One region of the Enterococcus innesii genome, then DNA from elsewhere that is predicted to be linked to it. Evidence: predicted binding sites of a transcription regulator. Region 1 holds the regulator's gene; each other region holds the start of a gene.
The links. Region 1 encodes CtsR, which represses protease genes until heat stress. Its sites were predicted from a motif close to TTGGTCAAAAAAGGTCAAANA; they were not measured.
Positions count from the first base shown of each region.

Region 2: a site for CtsR is predicted at 3,338-3,358, ahead of clpP (ATP-dependent Clp endopeptidase proteolytic subunit ClpP). Genes of this name have one in related genera too.
Region 3: a site for CtsR is predicted at 2,435-2,455, ahead of ENLAB_RS01665 (ATP-dependent Clp protease ATP-binding subunit). Genes of this name have one in related genera too.

Region 1 covers NZ_AP025635.1:1,889,983-1,895,964, reverse strand. Annotated here, with positions in the region: gene pknB (Stk1 family PASTA domain-containing Ser/Thr kinase) at 1-1,552, shown strand, start outside; gene ENLAB_RS08800 (CtsR family transcriptional regulator) at 1,776-2,243, shown strand; gene ENLAB_RS08795 (ATP-dependent Clp protease ATP-binding subunit) at 2,249-4,729, shown strand; gene ENLAB_RS08790 (peptidase U32 family protein) at 4,999-5,919, shown strand; gene ENLAB_RS08785 (peptidase U32 family protein) at 5,933-5,982, shown strand, end outside.
Region 2 covers NZ_AP025635.1:2,676,594-2,682,575, reverse strand. Annotated here, with positions in the region: gene hflX (GTPase HflX) at 1-860, opposite strand, end outside; gene miaA (tRNA (adenosine(37)-N6)-dimethylallyltransferase MiaA) at 857-1,774, opposite strand; gene ENLAB_RS12520 (glycerophosphodiester phosphodiesterase) at 1,771-2,520, opposite strand; gene ENLAB_RS12515 (hypothetical protein) at 2,744-3,262, opposite strand; gene clpP (ATP-dependent Clp endopeptidase proteolytic subunit ClpP) at 3,438-4,028, shown strand; gene ENLAB_RS12505 (gamma carbonic anhydrase family protein) at 4,090-4,683, opposite strand; gene ENLAB_RS12500 (ABC transporter ATP-binding protein) at 4,746-5,982, opposite strand, start outside.
Region 3 covers NZ_AP025635.1:338,350-344,331, forward strand. Annotated here, with positions in the region: gene ptsP (phosphoenolpyruvate--protein phosphotransferase) at 1-1,679, opposite strand, end outside; gene ENLAB_RS01655 (phosphocarrier protein HPr) at 1,679-1,945, opposite strand; gene ykzS (protein YkzS) at 2,106-2,297, opposite strand; gene ENLAB_RS01665 (ATP-dependent Clp protease ATP-binding subunit) at 2,568-4,826, shown strand; gene ENLAB_RS01670 (DUF1827 family protein) at 4,978-5,289, shown strand; gene ENLAB_RS01675 (helix-turn-helix domain-containing protein) at 5,427-5,982, opposite strand, start outside.

The sequences.
Region 1 (5,982 bases):
CACCGATTTTGGGATCGCGATCGCTCTATCAGAAACGTCGATCACCCAAACCAACTCGATGCTAGGCTCGGTGCATTATCTTTCACCAGAACAAGCACGAGGCAGTATGGCCACCAATCAATCAGATATTTATGCGATTGGGATCATTCTCTATGAAATTTTAACCGGCAAAGTACCCTTTGATGGCGAATCAGCCGTAACGATCGCCTTGAAACACTTCCAAGATGAGATCCCGTCGATTCGGATCTATGACAAAAATGTTCCGCAATCGTTGGAAAACGTCGTGTTGAAGGCGACCGCCAAAGAACCGGCGGATCGTTACAAGACCGCCGATGAAATGCGGGCGGATCTCGATACCGTGCTGTCTCCTGAACGGCTCAATGAACCGAGATGGGAACCTCATGCCCTGATGGATGAAACGAGAGTGCTGACCCCTGTGGAAGCAGCCCAAGTCGAAACGCCGCCAGTGGAAGAACCCGTGGCAGAAACGGCTGCGGATCAAGCTGAAGAAGCGGCGCAGCCGAAAAAGAAAAAACGCAAGCGCTGGCTACTGCTGCCAATCATTATGGTGATCGCACTGCTAGGGATAGGCAGTTACTTCCTATTCGGCGGTGGTCGGGGAGATGTGGCAATTCCTGAAGTCAGTGGTCAGACAGAAGCCGCCGCTCGGGCCGAACTGGAAGCCGCCGGTTTGAAAGTGGCAGACGAGGTGGAAGAAATCGAAGATGATGAAGTCGAAGCAGGCAATGTCGTCAAAACCGATCCCCCAGAAGGCAATGAAGTCAAAAAGAATTCCGTCGTGACCCTCTACATCAGTAGCGGAACGAAGAAAATCACCCTTGATGACTATGAAGGCCGTTCCTTTGATGATGTCAAAAAAGAGTTGATCGATTTGGGCTTTGATGAAGACAGAATCAAAGAAGAGCTAGAGTCGTCAGATGATGTCGATGAAGGGGATATTATCAGTCAATCACCAGCAGCAGGGCGGGAAGTTTCCCCAGCAGAAGACGAAATCACCTTTAAGGTCAGCTCCGGACCAGATAGCTTCGCAATGGACAACTATTATGGCATGACAGAGGCAGATGCACGAGCAGCATTGACTTCTCGCGGTGTCGACCGATCACAGATCGAAGTGAACTATCAATCTAGCAGTCAACCATCAGGCACGATCATCGCCCAAGCACCCGCAACAGGTGAAACGGTGGTGACTTCCCAAACGACCATCACTTTGACGGTCAGCAGTGGGCAGGAAATGGTCAATGTACCAAGAATTGTTGGGAAAAGCCAAGCCGATGCAGAAGCAGACTTGAATGAAGCGGGATTGGATTCAACTTTTGAGGAAGAGGACGGCTATAATGACTCGGTACCAGCTGGACATGTTGTCCGTGTCTCTCCAGGTGCTGGGACCTCCGTCGAAGTTGGCTCTACTGTAACGGTCACGATCTCTAGAGGACCTGAACCAGATGATTCGTCCTCATCGACACCAAGCAGTAGTTCAGATGATTCCTCTGATTCAAGCGCTACGAGTGAAAGTAGCTCAGAAAGTGATTAGAAACTAGCTAAAACCAAATACTTTAACCAAGCAGCCTTCGGGGACCAAAGAATTCTCTTTTTGTTCCCCGTCCAGCTGCTTGTTTTTGTTTCTAAACCTAATAGTGAGGCACCGGTGTCTTTAAAATTTCCTTTAGTCCGGCCATTTGTGCAAGCGTACATCTTTCCAAGGATTCAAAAATTGGGTATAATGAAGGTCAGAATTAGTCAAGGGAGGGAATGAATTGAGTCATCACAACACTTCCGATTTGATTGAAGCGTATTTGAAGAAAATTCTTGAAGACAGTGAAACCATTGAGATTCGTCGCGCAGAAATGGCAAATTTGTTCAACTGCGTGCCCTCACAAATAAATTACGTGATCAATACCCGCTTTACCGTTCAAAGAGGCTATGCGGTTGAAAGCAAACGCGGCGGGGGCGGCTATATTCGGATCGAGAAAGTCAAAATTACTGACAGCCACCACTACTTAAAAGAAATGAATCAATTATTCGATGAAACCATCTCGGAAAAAGATGCATATGCAATAATCCAGAAACTTTATGAGGAAGGAATCCTGTCCAAGCGAGAAGGCAATTTATTGTTGACCGTCATCGCGAAAGCAGTTCTAGGACGTTCTCCTTATGAAAATAGAACACGAGCTGATTTGCTCCATGCAATTCTAGAACGATTAAGTTACGAAGACAGGAAGTGAAAGAGATGGATGAATTATTCACCCAACGCGCGAAAGCCGTTTTGGCTATCGCCCAAGAAGAAGCAAAATACTTTAAGCACCAAGCAGTAGGTTCTGAACACATTCTATTGGCATTGGTCATTGAACAAAACGGGATTGCCGGCAAAACCTTGCGGGAAATGAATATCACAGAAAATGATATTCGTGAAGAAATCGAACATTTAACAGGGTACGGCACCGTTCGTCAATATCCAGAAAATGCCTATCTCGCATATTCACCACGAGCAAAACATACATTTGCTTATGCAGGGGATGAAGCCAAACGCTTAGGGGCACCACAAATTGGTACTGAACATCTATTATTAGGCTTATTAAGAGACGAAGACATTTTGGCTTCACGAATCATGCTGAATCTCGGCTTGAGTCTCGCGAAAATGCGTCAGCTTTTGAAGAAAAAAATGGGCTTCAATGAAAGCAAAACCAACGGAAGTGCTGGTCGTCGTCGTCCAGCCCAAGCCAAAGCGCAGCAAGGAACACCGACCTTGGATTCCTTAGCCCGTGATTTGACCAAATTAGCCCGTGAAAAACGCCTAGATCCTGTTGTCGGGCGTGCCAAAGAAGTCAAACGCCTGATCCAGATCCTTAGCCGTCGGACCAAAAACAACCCTGTTCTCGTGGGGGAACCTGGTGTTGGGAAAACCGCGATCGCCGAAGGCTTAGCCCAAAAAATTATCAATGGGGAAGTCCCAGAAGACATGCAAAACAAACGCTTGATGATGCTGGACATGGGGGCTTTAGTTGCCGGAACGAAATACCGTGGGGAATTTGAGGACCGAATGAAAAAAATCATCGATGAGATCTATCAAGATGGTCAAATCATCTTATTCATTGATGAATTGCATACACTGATTGGGGCCGGCGGAGCCGAAGGGGCGATTGATGCCTCGAATATTCTGAAACCAGCCTTAGCCCGTGGAGAATTGCAAACCATCGGTGCCACGACACTAGATGAGTACCAAAAATACATTGAAAAAGATTCTGCATTAGAACGCCGTTTTGCCCGGGTGCAAGTCGACGAACCAACACCAGAAGAAGCGGAAGAAATTTTACGGGGGTTGCGTCCTCGTTATGAAGAACATCATGGGGTGGAAATTTCTGATGATGCGTTACACGCCGCTGTGCAATTGTCCGTACGTTACATCAATTCGCGCCAATTACCAGATAAAGCCATCGATTTGATGGATGAATCAGCAGCCAAAGTGCGTCTAGACAAAACCGATGAAAGTTCGGAATTGGCAGATCTACAAAACGAGATCGCCAACTTGATCGAGGAAAAAGAAGCCGCTATTCGTCAGCAAGATTTTGAAGCAGCAGCTCGTCTACGGATCAAGGAAAAGAAATTGACCCAACAGCTGACGGAAGTAGCGTTTATGGAAGTCAAAGAAGCGTCAGGCTATGCCGATAGTGTTACTGCAGAAGATGTTGCCACGGTCGTTTCCCAATGGACCGGCGTACCTCTGCAGCAGATGGAGAAAAAAGAAAGCGAACGCTTGTTGGATCTTGAAAAGATCTTGCATCAACGGGTAGTTGGCCAAGAAGAAGCGGTCAAAGCAGTCGCTCGTTCGATCCGCCGCGCCCGCAGTGGATTGAAAGACCCCAACCGCCCAATCGGTTCCTTCATGTTCTTAGGGCCGACCGGTGTCGGGAAAACCGAGCTTGCCAAAGCCTTAGCAGAAGCGATGTTTGGCAGTGAAGATGCCTTGGTTCGTGTCGATATGTCCGAATTTATGGAAAAATACAGCACGAGCCGTTTGATCGGTTCACCGCCAGGCTATGTCGGCTACGATGAAGGTGGGCAATTGACGGAAAAAATCCGTTCAAAACCATACTCCGTCATCTTATTGGACGAGGTGGAAAAAGCCCATCCCGATGTCTTCAATATCCTCTTGCAAGTGCTGGATGATGGTCATTTGACAGATGCCAAAGGTCGGAAGGTCGATTTCCGCAACACGATTTTGATCATGACCTCTAATATCGGTGCCCAACAAATCCGCGAAGAAAAAAGCGTTGGTTTTAATGTCACTGATTTAACGAAAGATCACCAAGCGATGCAAAAACGGATCTTAGAAGAGCTGAAAAAAGCCTTCCGTCCAGAGTTCTTGAACCGTGTGGATGAAACAGTAGTCTTCCAATCCTTAGGTGAAGGGGAGATCCACGAGATCGTGAAGATCATGAGCAAAGCGATCATCAAACGATTAGGCAACCAAGACATCCAATTGAAGATCACGCCATCTGCCATCGATGTGATCGGTAAAGCTGGTTTTGATCCAGAATATGGGGCACGGCCGATTCGTCGGGCCTTGCAAAAAGAAGTCGAAGACCGTTTAAGTGAAGCACTCCTATCAGGACAAATTCATTTAGGTGACAAAGTGACGATCGGTGCTTCCAAAGGATCGATCACCCTCAATGTCAAAGAGGGACAAGCACGGGTCTTGCAACAAGTTTAAGTCGAGCCAATAACGGCAGCGGCGTTTCTATGGTCGAGCAATCGGCATCCATAGGGACGTCGCTTTTTTGTCTTGCTATGTCTAGTAGTGATCAAGAATTCTCCATTGATTATGATTGGTGATTCACAAAAAAATATCCTTCTAAACAGCTTTATGTCAGCGTTTGATTAATGAGCAAAGCGCTATTCGTGAAAAAAAGAGTAACGAGACCTCTTGGAAAGAACACTGCTGTGTGATACTATGAATGAGTTGAAAAAAGGAGGAGTATTATGGTTGAGATTATCGCCACGGTGGAATCGATCGAGCAAGCACAGCAGCTCATCCCTTATGTTGATACATTGTTTTTTGGAGAAGAGACATTCGGGCTGCGCCTACCGACCTCTTTTTCTCGTGAAGAGCAAATCAGACTGATCGACATGGCCCACGAAGCTGGAAAGAAAGTGACGATCGCAGTCAATGGCATCATGCATCCAGAAAAAATGAAGCTGATTCCAGAATACCTAGCATTTCTGAAGACCAATCAAGCCGATCAAATCGCTCTCGGAGATCCTGGGATTATTTACCGCATGAAGCAAAATCCAGAATGTGCCTTGCCATTTATCTATGCAGGGGAAACCTTAGTAACGAGCGCTCGTCAAATCAATTTTTGGGGACAAAAAGGAGCAAAGGCAGCCGTTTTAGCGCGAGAAGTTCCTTTCGAGGAAATGAAAATCATGGCGCCACAACTAAATATTCCTGTGGAAGTATTGGTTTATGGTGCGACCTGCATTCACCAATCGAAGCGTCCGCTTTTACAAAATTATTATAACTATACCCAACAATCGGAAGAAAAGAACCACGACCGTGGGTTGTTTTTATCCGAACCGAAAAAAGAAGAAACCCACTATTCCATTTATGAAGATAGCCACGGCACGCACATTTTTGCCAATAACGACATCAATCTGATGCTGCAGCTGGCGGAATTAGACGCAACAGGCTTTCAAACCTGGAAGCTGGACGGAATCTATACACGAGGGGCTGCCTTTGTGGCAATTGCTAAACTGTTTGCCCAAGCCAAGAGCCTTGTGGAAAGTGGGAAGTGGCAAGCAGAGCAAGCAGCTGTGCTCAGTGAACAAGTTGCCCAACTTCATCCGGCAGAACGTGGGTTAGACACTGGATTTTATGCCATCGATCCTGACGATATCAAGTAAGGAGCAAGAACAAATGACCGTTAAACAAGCATTGAAACGACCAGAAGTGTTAGCACCAGCTGG
Region 2 (5,982 bases), 790 kb from region 1:
TCTTCGGAACTGGCATCGACGACATGCAGCAAGAAGTCCATGTTTTGACTTTCCTCCAGTGTGGAATGAAACGCATCGATCAATTGAGTCGGCAATTCTTGGATAAAACCAACCGTATCGGTAATGGTGACTTCGAATCCTTCTGGCATCCGCCAGCGTTTCGTCAAAGGATCGAGTGTCGCAAACAACTGGTCTTGCTCATACGTATCCGCACTGGTCAAAATGTTTAAAATAGTTGATTTTCCAGCATTGGTATAACCAATCAAGCCCATTTGAAAGACTTGGCTGTCTTTGCGCTTTTGGCGTGTCCGGTCTCGATGGGCTGCCACTTCCTTCAATTCCCGTTTGATGATGGTGATGCGGTTGCGGATGTGTCGACGATCAGTCTCCAGCTTGGTTTCCCCTGGCCCTCTCGTTCCGATTCCGCCCCCTAGCCGAGACATGTTCTTTCCTTGCCCTATCAAGCGTGGAAGCAAATAATCCAGCTGCGCCAATTCTACTTGCAGCTTTCCTTCTTTGGAACGGGCACGCATCGCAAATATATCGAGGATCAGCTGGACGCGATCAATCACTGGCACTTCTAGCGCATCACCAATCAACTGGCTTTGCCTTGGTGTCAGTTCATGATTGAAGATCACTAGATCTGCTTCATGTGCTTCTGCCAACTGCTGCAATTCCGCAACTTTCCCCTTGCCAATCACGGTTTGTCGATCGACTTGCTGCCGTTTTTGCACCAGTGAAAAAACAACTTCGCCATTGGCGGTTTTTGTTAAGCTTTTCAATTCTTTCATTGACGAATCAAAATGAAGATAGTTTTTCTCCGTTTCTACTCCGACAAGAATCACACGTTCTTGGCTCATCTTTTCTCCTCCAACCATTGGTCGATTTCTGTTTCAAGGGTACGTTGTTCTTCAGGTTGTCTCACTAAATCAATCCATCGGGGCTGTGCTCGGTTATTGAACCACGTCAGCTGCCGCTTGGCGTAGCGGCGTGAGTTTTGCTTGATTTGCTCAATGGTTTCATCCAATGTGGCCTGCCCGTGAAAATAGGGCAAAAATTCCTTGTAGCCGATCCCTTTGGCGGCTTGCGTTTCTGGATACTGCAAAACAGCTTTTGCTTCTTCGATCAAGCCTTGATCCATCATTAAGTCCACTCGCTGATTGATTCGCTGGTATAACACTTCTCGCTCAGTGGTTAAACCAATCATGAAGAAATCGTACAAAACTTGCGGTGTTTCTTTTGGTGCAGCAATACTTTCGCCAGTCATTTCAAAAACCTCCAACGCACGAATCACTTTCCGCTCATTGTTGTAGTGGATCTTCGATGCTGCCAAGGGATCGACCGCCTGCAACTTTTGCCATAGAGCTTCTTTGCCGATGGCTGCTGCTTCTTGTTCATAGCGCTGACGAATCGTTGGGTCGCCTTCTTCTACTCCTAAACGAAAGTCATACAAAAGCGCTTGGATGTATAGTCCTGTCCCCCCCACAACGATCGGCAACTTTCCTTGTTGCTGGATCGTCTCAATGGCTTCACGTCCCATTTGCTGGAAATCAGCGGCAGAATACGTTTCCGTCATTGCACGAATATCGATCAAATGATGAGGAATCCCTGCCATTTCTTCCTTCGTCACTTTGGCGGTACCGATATCTAATTGTCGATAAATTTGCATGGAATCCCCGCTGATAATCTCCCCATGGTATTTTTGAGCTAATTGGATACTCAAGGCGGTTTTACCGACTGCGGTCGGTCCCACGATCACTAAGACTTTTTTCATCCTTTTGTTTCCTCGCGGACCTGCTGCACAATTGCCCGAGCGTTTTCTGGAAAATCGGTGATGATCCCGGTCAACCCCAAAGCCAAGCAGGTGCGAATCGCCGCTTCTTCATTGACAGTCCACGGACGGATCGCAATCGGAAAATCAGTCAAGACCGTCGCTGTCTCTTGGACCCAGCGATAGGCCGGATGAATTCCTTCGATATACGGTCGGCTGAGCGCCAACGGTGGTTTGTCTTCCCCGCGTCCCATAATAAAATCAAGGATCGCATCCGGTTCGATCGCATGCATCCGATCCAAAGTCTCGATATTGAAGGAACAATACCAATGAGTAAAGGGCCATTCTTGGCTATTCAATAAGTCGGATACTTTGGCTTCGATTCCTTCATACTCATAATGATCGGTTTTTAATTCGATCGTCAAAATACCACGATAATTCTTCGCTGCAAGTAAATCCAACACTTCTTTTAGCGTGGGGACTTTGGCGGCTTGGAATTCCTCAGAAAACCAGCTGCCAGCATTGAGTTCTTTTAGTTCAGCAACCGTCAGGTCACAGATCCGACCTTTGCCGTTGGTCGTTCGATCAACCGTTTCATCATGCATGACAATCAAGCCGCCATCTTTTGATAGATGTACATCTAACTCAATGATATCAGCTTTGACCCGCACCGCTTCCGCAAATGCTGGTAGCGTGTTTTCAGGTCGGTTGCCGCTACTCCCGCGGTGGGCAACGATTTGTACCATCATTCTTTCACTCCATTCTCACTCTTTATTTTACCATGGAATCTGCTAGAACCAAAAAGCCTCTGTTTGTTTCGAACCTCTTAATAAATAATAGCGCTTTGTTTCGGTCAAAGAAAAACACCCTTACTATGATCGCAGTAAGAGTGTGTGTGATCAGTTAAAAAAGCGCAACCGTCGATACTCTGGTACGGTTGCCTTAACCAAGGCAAATGGCTGACCAGTAGGATCAAATCGTTTTTGAAAAATACGTCAACGGTTCGCTCGTCATGTTTTTCATTTGGTTTTTACGCTCATTGACCATTTCAACCAATTGATCAAGGAAATTTTCCATAATGATCCGACCGCCTTTATAGGTATACCCACCGATCTTAACGATTTCCTCTGGGGATAAAATCACCCGACGTGTCCCGATTTTTTTGAAAAATTCTTCCAAGAAAAAATTCGGTAGATAAAAACTGTTTTGCGCCGCAAAAGATTGTAGATAGGCAAAATCATCGATGGTGATATAACAGTCGTCAAAGGCATCAAAGCTGACATACTCATCCATCAGCATGACCCGTTTTTGTAGAATCTCACTGATTTTTTGATTCAATAAAACCAGCGTTTCGATTTCTTTGACTTTATGCTCCAACAAACGGCGTTGTTTTTCTTTTTGTTCCTCATACCGAATGCGTAAATTAAAAATGATGGTTACTAACAATGCGCCCACTAAGACGCCGATCAAACCTGCTATTGCTACTGCCATTCTTCGATCCTTCCTCATTCCTTTTTTCATATTGTATCATATTTGAAAGTTTCGCAAAAAAGATAACGAACTTTTTATTTGACCTTTCTTGACCTAATCGGTATACTATCTCTTAGATATTGCGAAAACTTTATGCTAAACTATATCTATAACGATTTTTAGGAGGACTATCACTATGAATTTAATTCCTACAGTCATTGAACAATCATCTCGCGGTGAAAGAGCGTATGACATCTATTCTCGTCTATTAAAAGACCGGATCATTATGTTGAGTGGTCAAGTAACCGATGACTTAGCAAACTCAATCATTGCTCAGCTTTTATTCTTAGACGCGCAAGATTCTGAAAAAGACATCTACTTGTACATCAACTCGCCGGGCGGAAGCGTTACTGCTGGTCTAGCGATCTTTGATACCATGAACTTTATCAAAGCCGATGTTCAAACCATCGTTATGGGGATGGCTGCTTCTATGGGTTCATTCTTATTGACCGCTGGTGAAAAAGGCAAACGTTTTGCGTTACCAAATGCCGAAATCATGATTCACCAACCATTAGGTGGCGCACAAGGTCAAGCAACTGAGATTGAAATTGCTGCCCGCCACATTTTGGCAACCCGCGAACGTCTGAACAAAATCTTGTCAGAACGTACTGGTCAACCAATCGAAGTGATTGAACGTGACACCGATCGCGACAACTTCATGACCGCACAAGAAGCCAAAGACTACGGCTTGATCGACGAGATCATGGAATCAAACAAATTGAAATAAGCTTGCATAAAAAAGGTGTACGAAGCAATTCGTACACCTTTTTGCGTCTTTGGATTCGGCGTCAGACTTCGCCATATTGGCCTTGTTGGTAAGCATACCCATTTTCCACGTAATGCGTGATGTTTGCCTGATTTTTGGCGATTTCTTCTTCTGTCAACGGGCGGATCACTCGTGCCGGACGACCAAACGCCAACACATTAGGCGGAATGACGGTTCCTTCCGTCACTAACGAACCGGCACCTAACAAACTATTTTCGCCGATCACTGCATGATTCAAAACGATCGAGCTCATGCCGATCAGCGCCCCTTTTTTGATGGTGCAGCCATGAAGCATACACTGATGCCCAACAGTCACATCGTCTTCCACGATCGTCGGGGCATCGTGATCAACGTGGATGATCGTTCCATCTTGAATATTGGTACGCGCGCCGATTTCGATGCGATTGGCATCGCCTCGAATCACTGCTTGAAACCAGACCGTACTCTCTTTTCCTAGAGTCACGTTTCCTACGATCGTCGCATTTTTTGCCACAAAACAAGGTGTTCTTTGCAACGAGGCGGGCGAAACTGTTTTGTGGGTTTCATTCCCTGATTGTTCTTTGTCCATCAACTTCTCCTTCCAATCCATAAAGGGATCTGCGCTTTCTTTTTTCACTATAGCACCACCCTTGCGACAATGCAAAAAGAGCGCCAGTCAGACTGGACGCTCTTTTCGGCTTACTCGGCTTCTTCTGAAAATTGACTTTGATACAGTTGGCTATAAAAGCCGCCAGCTGCCAACAAGGTTTCGTGATTGCCTTTTTCAATGATCGATCCTTGATCCATTACTAAGATCAGATCTGCTTCACGAATCGTTGACAAACGATGGGCGATCACAAAGCTGGTACGACCTTCCATCACTTTATCCATTGCTTTTTGAATCAGCGCTTCTAAGCGGGTGTCCACCGAACTGGTGGCTTCATCGAGAATCAAAATCTTTGGATCAGAGATGACTGCCCGGGCGATGGTCAACAATTGTTTTTGTCCCAAAGAGACATTATCGCCTTCAGAATTGATGATCATCTCGTAGCCATCCGGCATCGTACGAATGAAGTGATCGACATTGGCGGTTTTCGCTGCATCAACGACTTCATAATCGGTGGCATCTAATTTCCCAAAGCGAATGTTGTCGCCGATCGTGCCTTCATACAACCATGCATCTTGTAAAACCATCCCAAACAATGAACGGACATCATGACGTTCCATCTTCTTCGTGTCGATACCGTCGATCTTGATGGCCCCTTCATTGACATCATAAAAACGCATCAACAAATTGATCAAGGTGGTTTTCCCAGCACCTGTTGGTCCCACGATCGCCACGGTTTGTCCAGCTTTGACTTCAAAGTTCAAGTCTTTGATCAACGGTTTTTTCGGATCATAGGCAAAGCCGACATGTTCAAAGGTCACGTCGCCTCTGATTTGTTCTGGCAATTGGATATCGGTTTGATTGACTGGCTCTTCTTCCTCATCTAATATTTCAAAGACCCGTTTTGCTGCTGCTGAGGCACTTTGCAAGACAGAAGACAACTGGGTTATATTCCCCATTGGCTGACTGACTTGCCAGATGTATTGAATGAACGCTTGCAGCTGACCAACAACGATCACACCGCTGATTACGTAAAAACTACCCATGACTGCCATTGCGATATAGGTAAAGTACGCGGTCATTTGCACCAGTGGCATCATCAATCCTGACACAAAGGCAGAACGAAAGCCGTAATAGCGCAACTGGTGGTTAACGTTTTTAAACCCTTCAAGTGTTTGCTTTTCCCGTCCATACACTTTCAAGACACTGAATCCAGTCATGTTTTCTTGTACGTAGCCGTTCAGATCCCCTAACGCATTTTGCATGCCTTGGAAGTCTTTTTGCGACTTTTTGACGATCGTGCGAGAAATCAATAAGGAGGCTGGGATC
Region 3 (5,982 bases), 1.6 Mb from region 1:
CAATCTTCTAAAGCACGTTTTGCTAATTCTTGCATGTCAGTCGTTGACAAGCGTTTCATTAAGCTACGTGTTTTCAGAACAGATGTTGCACTCATTGAGAACTCATCTAAGCCCATACCTACAAGAAGTGGCACAGCAGTTTGATCGCCGGCCATTTCTCCACACATACCAGCCCATTTTCCTTCAGCATGCGCTGAGTCGATCACGTTTTTGATCAAACGTAAAATTGATGGGTTGTATGGTTGGTACAAGTAAGACACGCGCTCATTCATGCGGTCTGCAGCCATTGTGTATTGGATCAAGTCATTGGTACCAATACTGAAGAAGTCAACTTCCTTGGCGAACTTGTCTGCTAAGACAGCTGCTGCTGGAATTTCGATCATGATTCCGACTTGGATCTCGTTAGAAATCTCAACGCCTTCGTCAATCAATTTTTGACGCTCTTCTTCATACATTTTCTTCGCTGTACGGAACTCTTTCAATGTTGCCACCATTGGGAACATGATACGCAAGTTGCCGTGAGCAGAAGCACGTAACAACGCACGAAGTTGGGTACGGAACATGTCGTCCCCAAGTTCAGATAAGCTGATACGCAATGCACGATAGCCTAAGAAAGGATTCATTTCGTGAGGCAATTTTAGGTAAGGAAGTTCTTTATCGCCACCGATATCCATTGTACGGACAACCACTGGTTTGCCAGCCATTCCTTCTAAAACTGCTTTGTATGCTTTGTATTGGTCTTCTTCTGTTGGGAAATCAGGAGAATCCATGTACAAGAATTCAGTCCGGTATAAACCGACTGCTTCTGCACCATTGTTGTGGACACCTTCTAAATCTTTTGGCGTTCCAATGTTTGCAGCCAATTCAAAGTGCTTGCCATCAGCCGTAACTGTTTCAGCATCTTTCAATTTTTCCCATTCTGCTTTTTGTTCTGCGTAGGCTTTCCCAGCTTCAACAAATTCAGCTGCTTGGTCATCTGTCGGGTTGACGATAACGTCACCGATAATGCCGTTAACAGCTAAGATGTCGCCCGCTTTCACTTTTGCAGTGATCTCCATCGTTCCAACGATTGCTGGGATTTCAAGAGAACGTGCCATGATTGCGGAATGAGAAGTACGTCCACCGATATCTGTTACAAAAGCTTTTACAAAGTTGCGGTCTAATTGTGCAGTATCACTTGGTGTCAAGTCATGCGCAACAACGACTACTTCTTCGTTGATCATTGAAGGATTAGGCAAAGTCACATTTAACAAATGCGCCAAGATACGTTTCGCAACATCTTTGATGTCAGCTGCCCGTTCTTGCATGTAAGCATTGTCATCCATTGCTTCAAACATACCAATATACATGTCAGTAACTTCTTTCAACGCAGCTTCTGCATTGACTTTGTTATCTGTCACGTTTTGTTTGATTTGACCGATCATCTCAGGATCTGAAAGAACCATTAAATGAGCATCAAATACTTGTGCTTCTGCTTCACCTAAAGTTTGTGCTGCTTTGTCACGGATTTGTTGTAATTCCGCTGTTGACTTCGCTAGCGCATCATCTAAGCGTGCTTCCTCTGCTGCAGTATCTTCAACTGATACTTTTGAAAAAGATAAATCAGGTTGTACTAACAGGTAGGCTTTCGCAACGGCTACACCATCACTAGCAGCAATTCCTTTTAGCATCTCAACCATTATTCAGACAAACCTTCTTTTTTCATTGTTTCTACGATTGCAGCGATTGCATCTGCTTCGTCAGCACCTTCAGCAGTGATAGTAACATCAGAACCTTGGCCAACACCTAATGACATTACGCCCATGATTGATTTAAGGTTTACTGATTTACCTTTGTACTCTAAGTTGATATCAGAGTTAAATTTGCTTGCTGTTTGAACCAATAATGTAGCTGGACGTGCGTGAATCCCTGTCTCAGCAACTACGTGAAAATCTTTCTTTTCCATATTGATCAATCTCCTTTATGATACGTTTTTTTGTGTGAAGGCAAAATTTCCATGCATGCAATGACACCCGAAAAAAATCGCCCTTTCAACTGTTAAGATTACCATTTTTTTCATCGATAGACAACCGTTTTCTCTTAAATAAACGATTGAAATAAATGTCCTATTTATTTTCTTGTACATAACGGTAGATGATCTTCCCGTTTAACCCCGCTTCTCCGACAAAAGAAGACCGATCTTCCAGCTGGAGCCAGACATCTCTAAATGCCAGAAATTCCGGCTGTTGAACAATCAATTCTTTGATCTCTCCATTGCGTAAACGCACTACTTCTACAGCAAAATCTCTGTTCTCCATCGTCCATTCTCACCTCTTTCTTTCTATTATAATTGAATTGATTTCTATTTAAAAGACGCTTTTGTAGATGAAAAAGCAGCGAGAACTTTTCAGAGTAAAATTCTTGCAGTCTGACAAAAAGTTAGTATAATAGAATTATGGTCAGTAAAGGTCAATAATACATTGCCTCGAAGGTGACCGTTTCTTTGCCCACAGCCCCTTTTCTTTTACAAGCGATCAAAAGCGCCGTAAAATAGGGTTGTTGGAACAAATATGAAAGGTCGTGAATCTATGCTTTGTCAAAATTGCGGCAAAAATGAAGCTTCAATTCATTTATATGCCAATGTCAATGGTCAAAGAAAACAACTCGATTATTGTCAAAGTTGTTACCAAAAATTAAAAGCTCAATCTGGGAATGCTGCAGCTGCAATGGCGCAAGATCCTTTTGGATTTGGCAATCTTGATGATCTATTCCGTCAAATGTCTCGTCAAATGCAGCAAGGAAATACCCCTTATGAACAAACTCCACCGACACAAACCGGCGGTAACGGTTTTGTCGGCGGTCAGCCTCCACGCAATAACCAAGCACCTGCAGGTTTGTTAGGAGAATACGGCATCAATATTACCCAAATGGCTCGTGATGGCGAAGTCGATCCAGTCGTTGGTCGTGATTCAGAGATCAAACGAGTGATCGAGATCCTTAATCGCCGAACCAAAAATAACCCTGTTCTTATTGGTGAACCCGGAGTTGGGAAAACTGCCGTCGTTGAAGGGTTAGCCCAAAAAATCGTTGATGGCGATGTGCCACAAAAACTGATGGACAAAGAAGTCATTCGCCTAGACGTTGCCTCTCTTGTGCAAGGTACAGGTATTCGTGGCCAATTTGAAGAACGCATCCAAAAATTGATTGAAGAAATCAAGCAAGCAGAAAACGTGATTTTGTTTATTGATGAAGTCCATGAAATCGTTGGCGCTGGTGCAGCTGGCGACGGAAATATGGATGCTGGAAACATTTTAAAACCAGCGCTTGCCCGTGGAGAACTACAAATGGTCGGAGCAACGACGTTAAATGAATACCGCATTATCGAAAAAGATGCTGCTTTAGAACGCCGTTTGCAACCAGTGCGTGTGGATGAACCTTCTGTTGAAGAAACGATCCGCATCTTAAAAGGTTTGCAACCACGTTATGAAGATTACCATCATGTGAAATATACCGATGAAGCGATCGCAGCTGCCGCTACCCTTTCTAACCGATACATCCAAGACCGATTCTTGCCTGATAAAGCGATCGATCTACTAGATGAAACAGGTTCGAAGAAAAACTTGACGATTCAAATCGTTGATCCAAAAACGATCGAAAAGAAATTACAAGAAGCAGAAGAACAAAAGCAAGCAGCCTCTCGAGAAGAAGATTTTGAAAAAGCTGCTTACTATCGCGATCAAATCAACAAACTGCAAAAAATGAAAGAACGTCAAATCAGCGAAGAAGAAACGCCAGTCATTACTGAAAAAGACATGGAACAAATCGTTGAAGAACGGACGAATATTCCAGTTGGCGAATTGAAAGAAAAAGAACAAACCCAATTAAAAAATCTCGCGGATGACTTGAAAGCAAAAGTTATCGGACAAGATGAAGCGATCGACAAAGTAGCCAAAGCGATCCGCAGAAATCGGGTCGGTTTAGGCAAACAAAATCGTCCGATCGGCTCTTTCCTTTTCGTCGGTCCAACTGGTGTCGGGAAAACGGAATTAGCCAAACAATTAGCTTATGAAATGTTTGGCTCCGAAGAAGCAATGATTCGTTTCGACATGTCAGAATACATGGAAAAACACAGTGTATCAAAATTGATCGGCTCTCCTCCTGGTTATGTTGGCTATGAAGAAGCAGGTCAATTGACTGAAAAAGTTCGTCGGAATCCTTACAGCTTGATTCTATTGGATGAAGTGGAAAAAGCCCATCCTGATGTATTGCATATGTTCTTGCAAATTCTCGATGATGGTCGTTTGACGGATGCCCAAGGACGTACGGTCAGCTTTAAAGATACTCTGATCATCATGACAAGTAATGCCGGAACCGGCAAAGTTGAAGCCAACGTTGGCTTTGGTGCCGCACGCGAAGGCATCACTCGTTCCGTGTTAAATCAATTGAACAATTACTTTACGCCAGAATTTCTCAACCGCTTTGACGGGATCATCGAATTCAAGGCACTAAGCAAGGAAAACTTGTTATCGATCGTGTCACTTATGCTGCATGATGTCAATCAAACCCTTAGTCATCAAAAACTGCATATCGATGTTCCACAAGACGTGCAAGAAAAATTGGTGGATCTTGGTTACAGTGCAACGATGGGTGCTCGCCCGCTGCGTAGAACGATCCAAGATCAAATCGAAGATGGGATTGCAGAATTCTATTTGGAGCATCCGCAAGTGCGTCAGTTAAAAGCCCAATTGGAAGATTCAGATAAGATCATTGTAACTTCCGCTGAATCCCCTGCACCTTCTTCAGAAGCCGACACGACTGAAGAAGAATCTTCGGAAACTAACGAGTAACAAGCTTTAAAAAAGTGTCGTGAACCGTTTCCTTTGCCAGACAACCATGTTTTACCAAAAAATTGGGTAATTCCGAGTTGTCTGGCTTTTCTTTTGAAAAAAAACGCCCTATAATGTTATTAATAAATACATAGAATGTGAGGTGAGTCTGGTGAAATTAATCAATGTTACGAACAGCCATTCTCGACTAGTATTGAATCAACTTGAAAATACCGACGCAGAACTTGTAAAGGTTTACACAGCCGGAGATACGACCGTGATCTTTACCTCAGCGCCGAACCACAATGAAATTCTGCTGATCAATAAAAAACGAAATATTCGCCCGACAGAAGTAGAAGAAATCAAAAATTACTTTCTAAAAAAATTACCTGATGGCTCGTACGATCCTTCAACCATCTCTGTGATCCAAATGCCTGAAGTGGTTGAAATCTCCATCAAAAAATCCTTATCCTCATCCCATTAGTTTAGCCTAATTACGTCTTAAAAAAATATCTATAAAAGATGACTGTCGCAGCCTTCTTTTATAGATATCTTTTTTGTTTGAATGTAACCAAGAATTTACTTAGCCTTTTAATCAAAACTGTACTCTTTCCGCTAATACTAGCTGATTTTTTCTATCGTATCTGATCGAATTCGTCCTTCAATAATCTTGCTATTGATAAACTCCCCTAATCTTTTCCATGTCTCAATATTATGGATATCTTCAAGAAAGAAAAAATACTGATTTTCTTTCGACTCAACGAACCGATCAGAAATAACAAGATCTGCATCTGCAAAATTTCCTACCATGGTAACTGTCTCTGGTTTGTATACACCTGTTATATAATTTTTCACTAACACGGCATAGTTGGCATGGTACGTAATATGGATCATTACATGCAAGGGTTTTGCCATGACATGTCCAACATAAGAATAGAGCAGCTCAGTTAACTGGGTACTAAATATATCTAAGTCTCGCTCTGATATACTTTCTTTGTAAACAGATTTTAACATCTCTTTTATGGTTAAAAATTTATCATTCATCAGTAATTTTTTGTCTTCAAGATAAAAGAAAGAGCTTAAGCTTAGTTTATCTGTGATTAAAAAGCGATAGACCAGCTGGAAGACAAACGTGCGATGAAGATTATCAGGAATGCTATAACTCTCTTCCATTTTT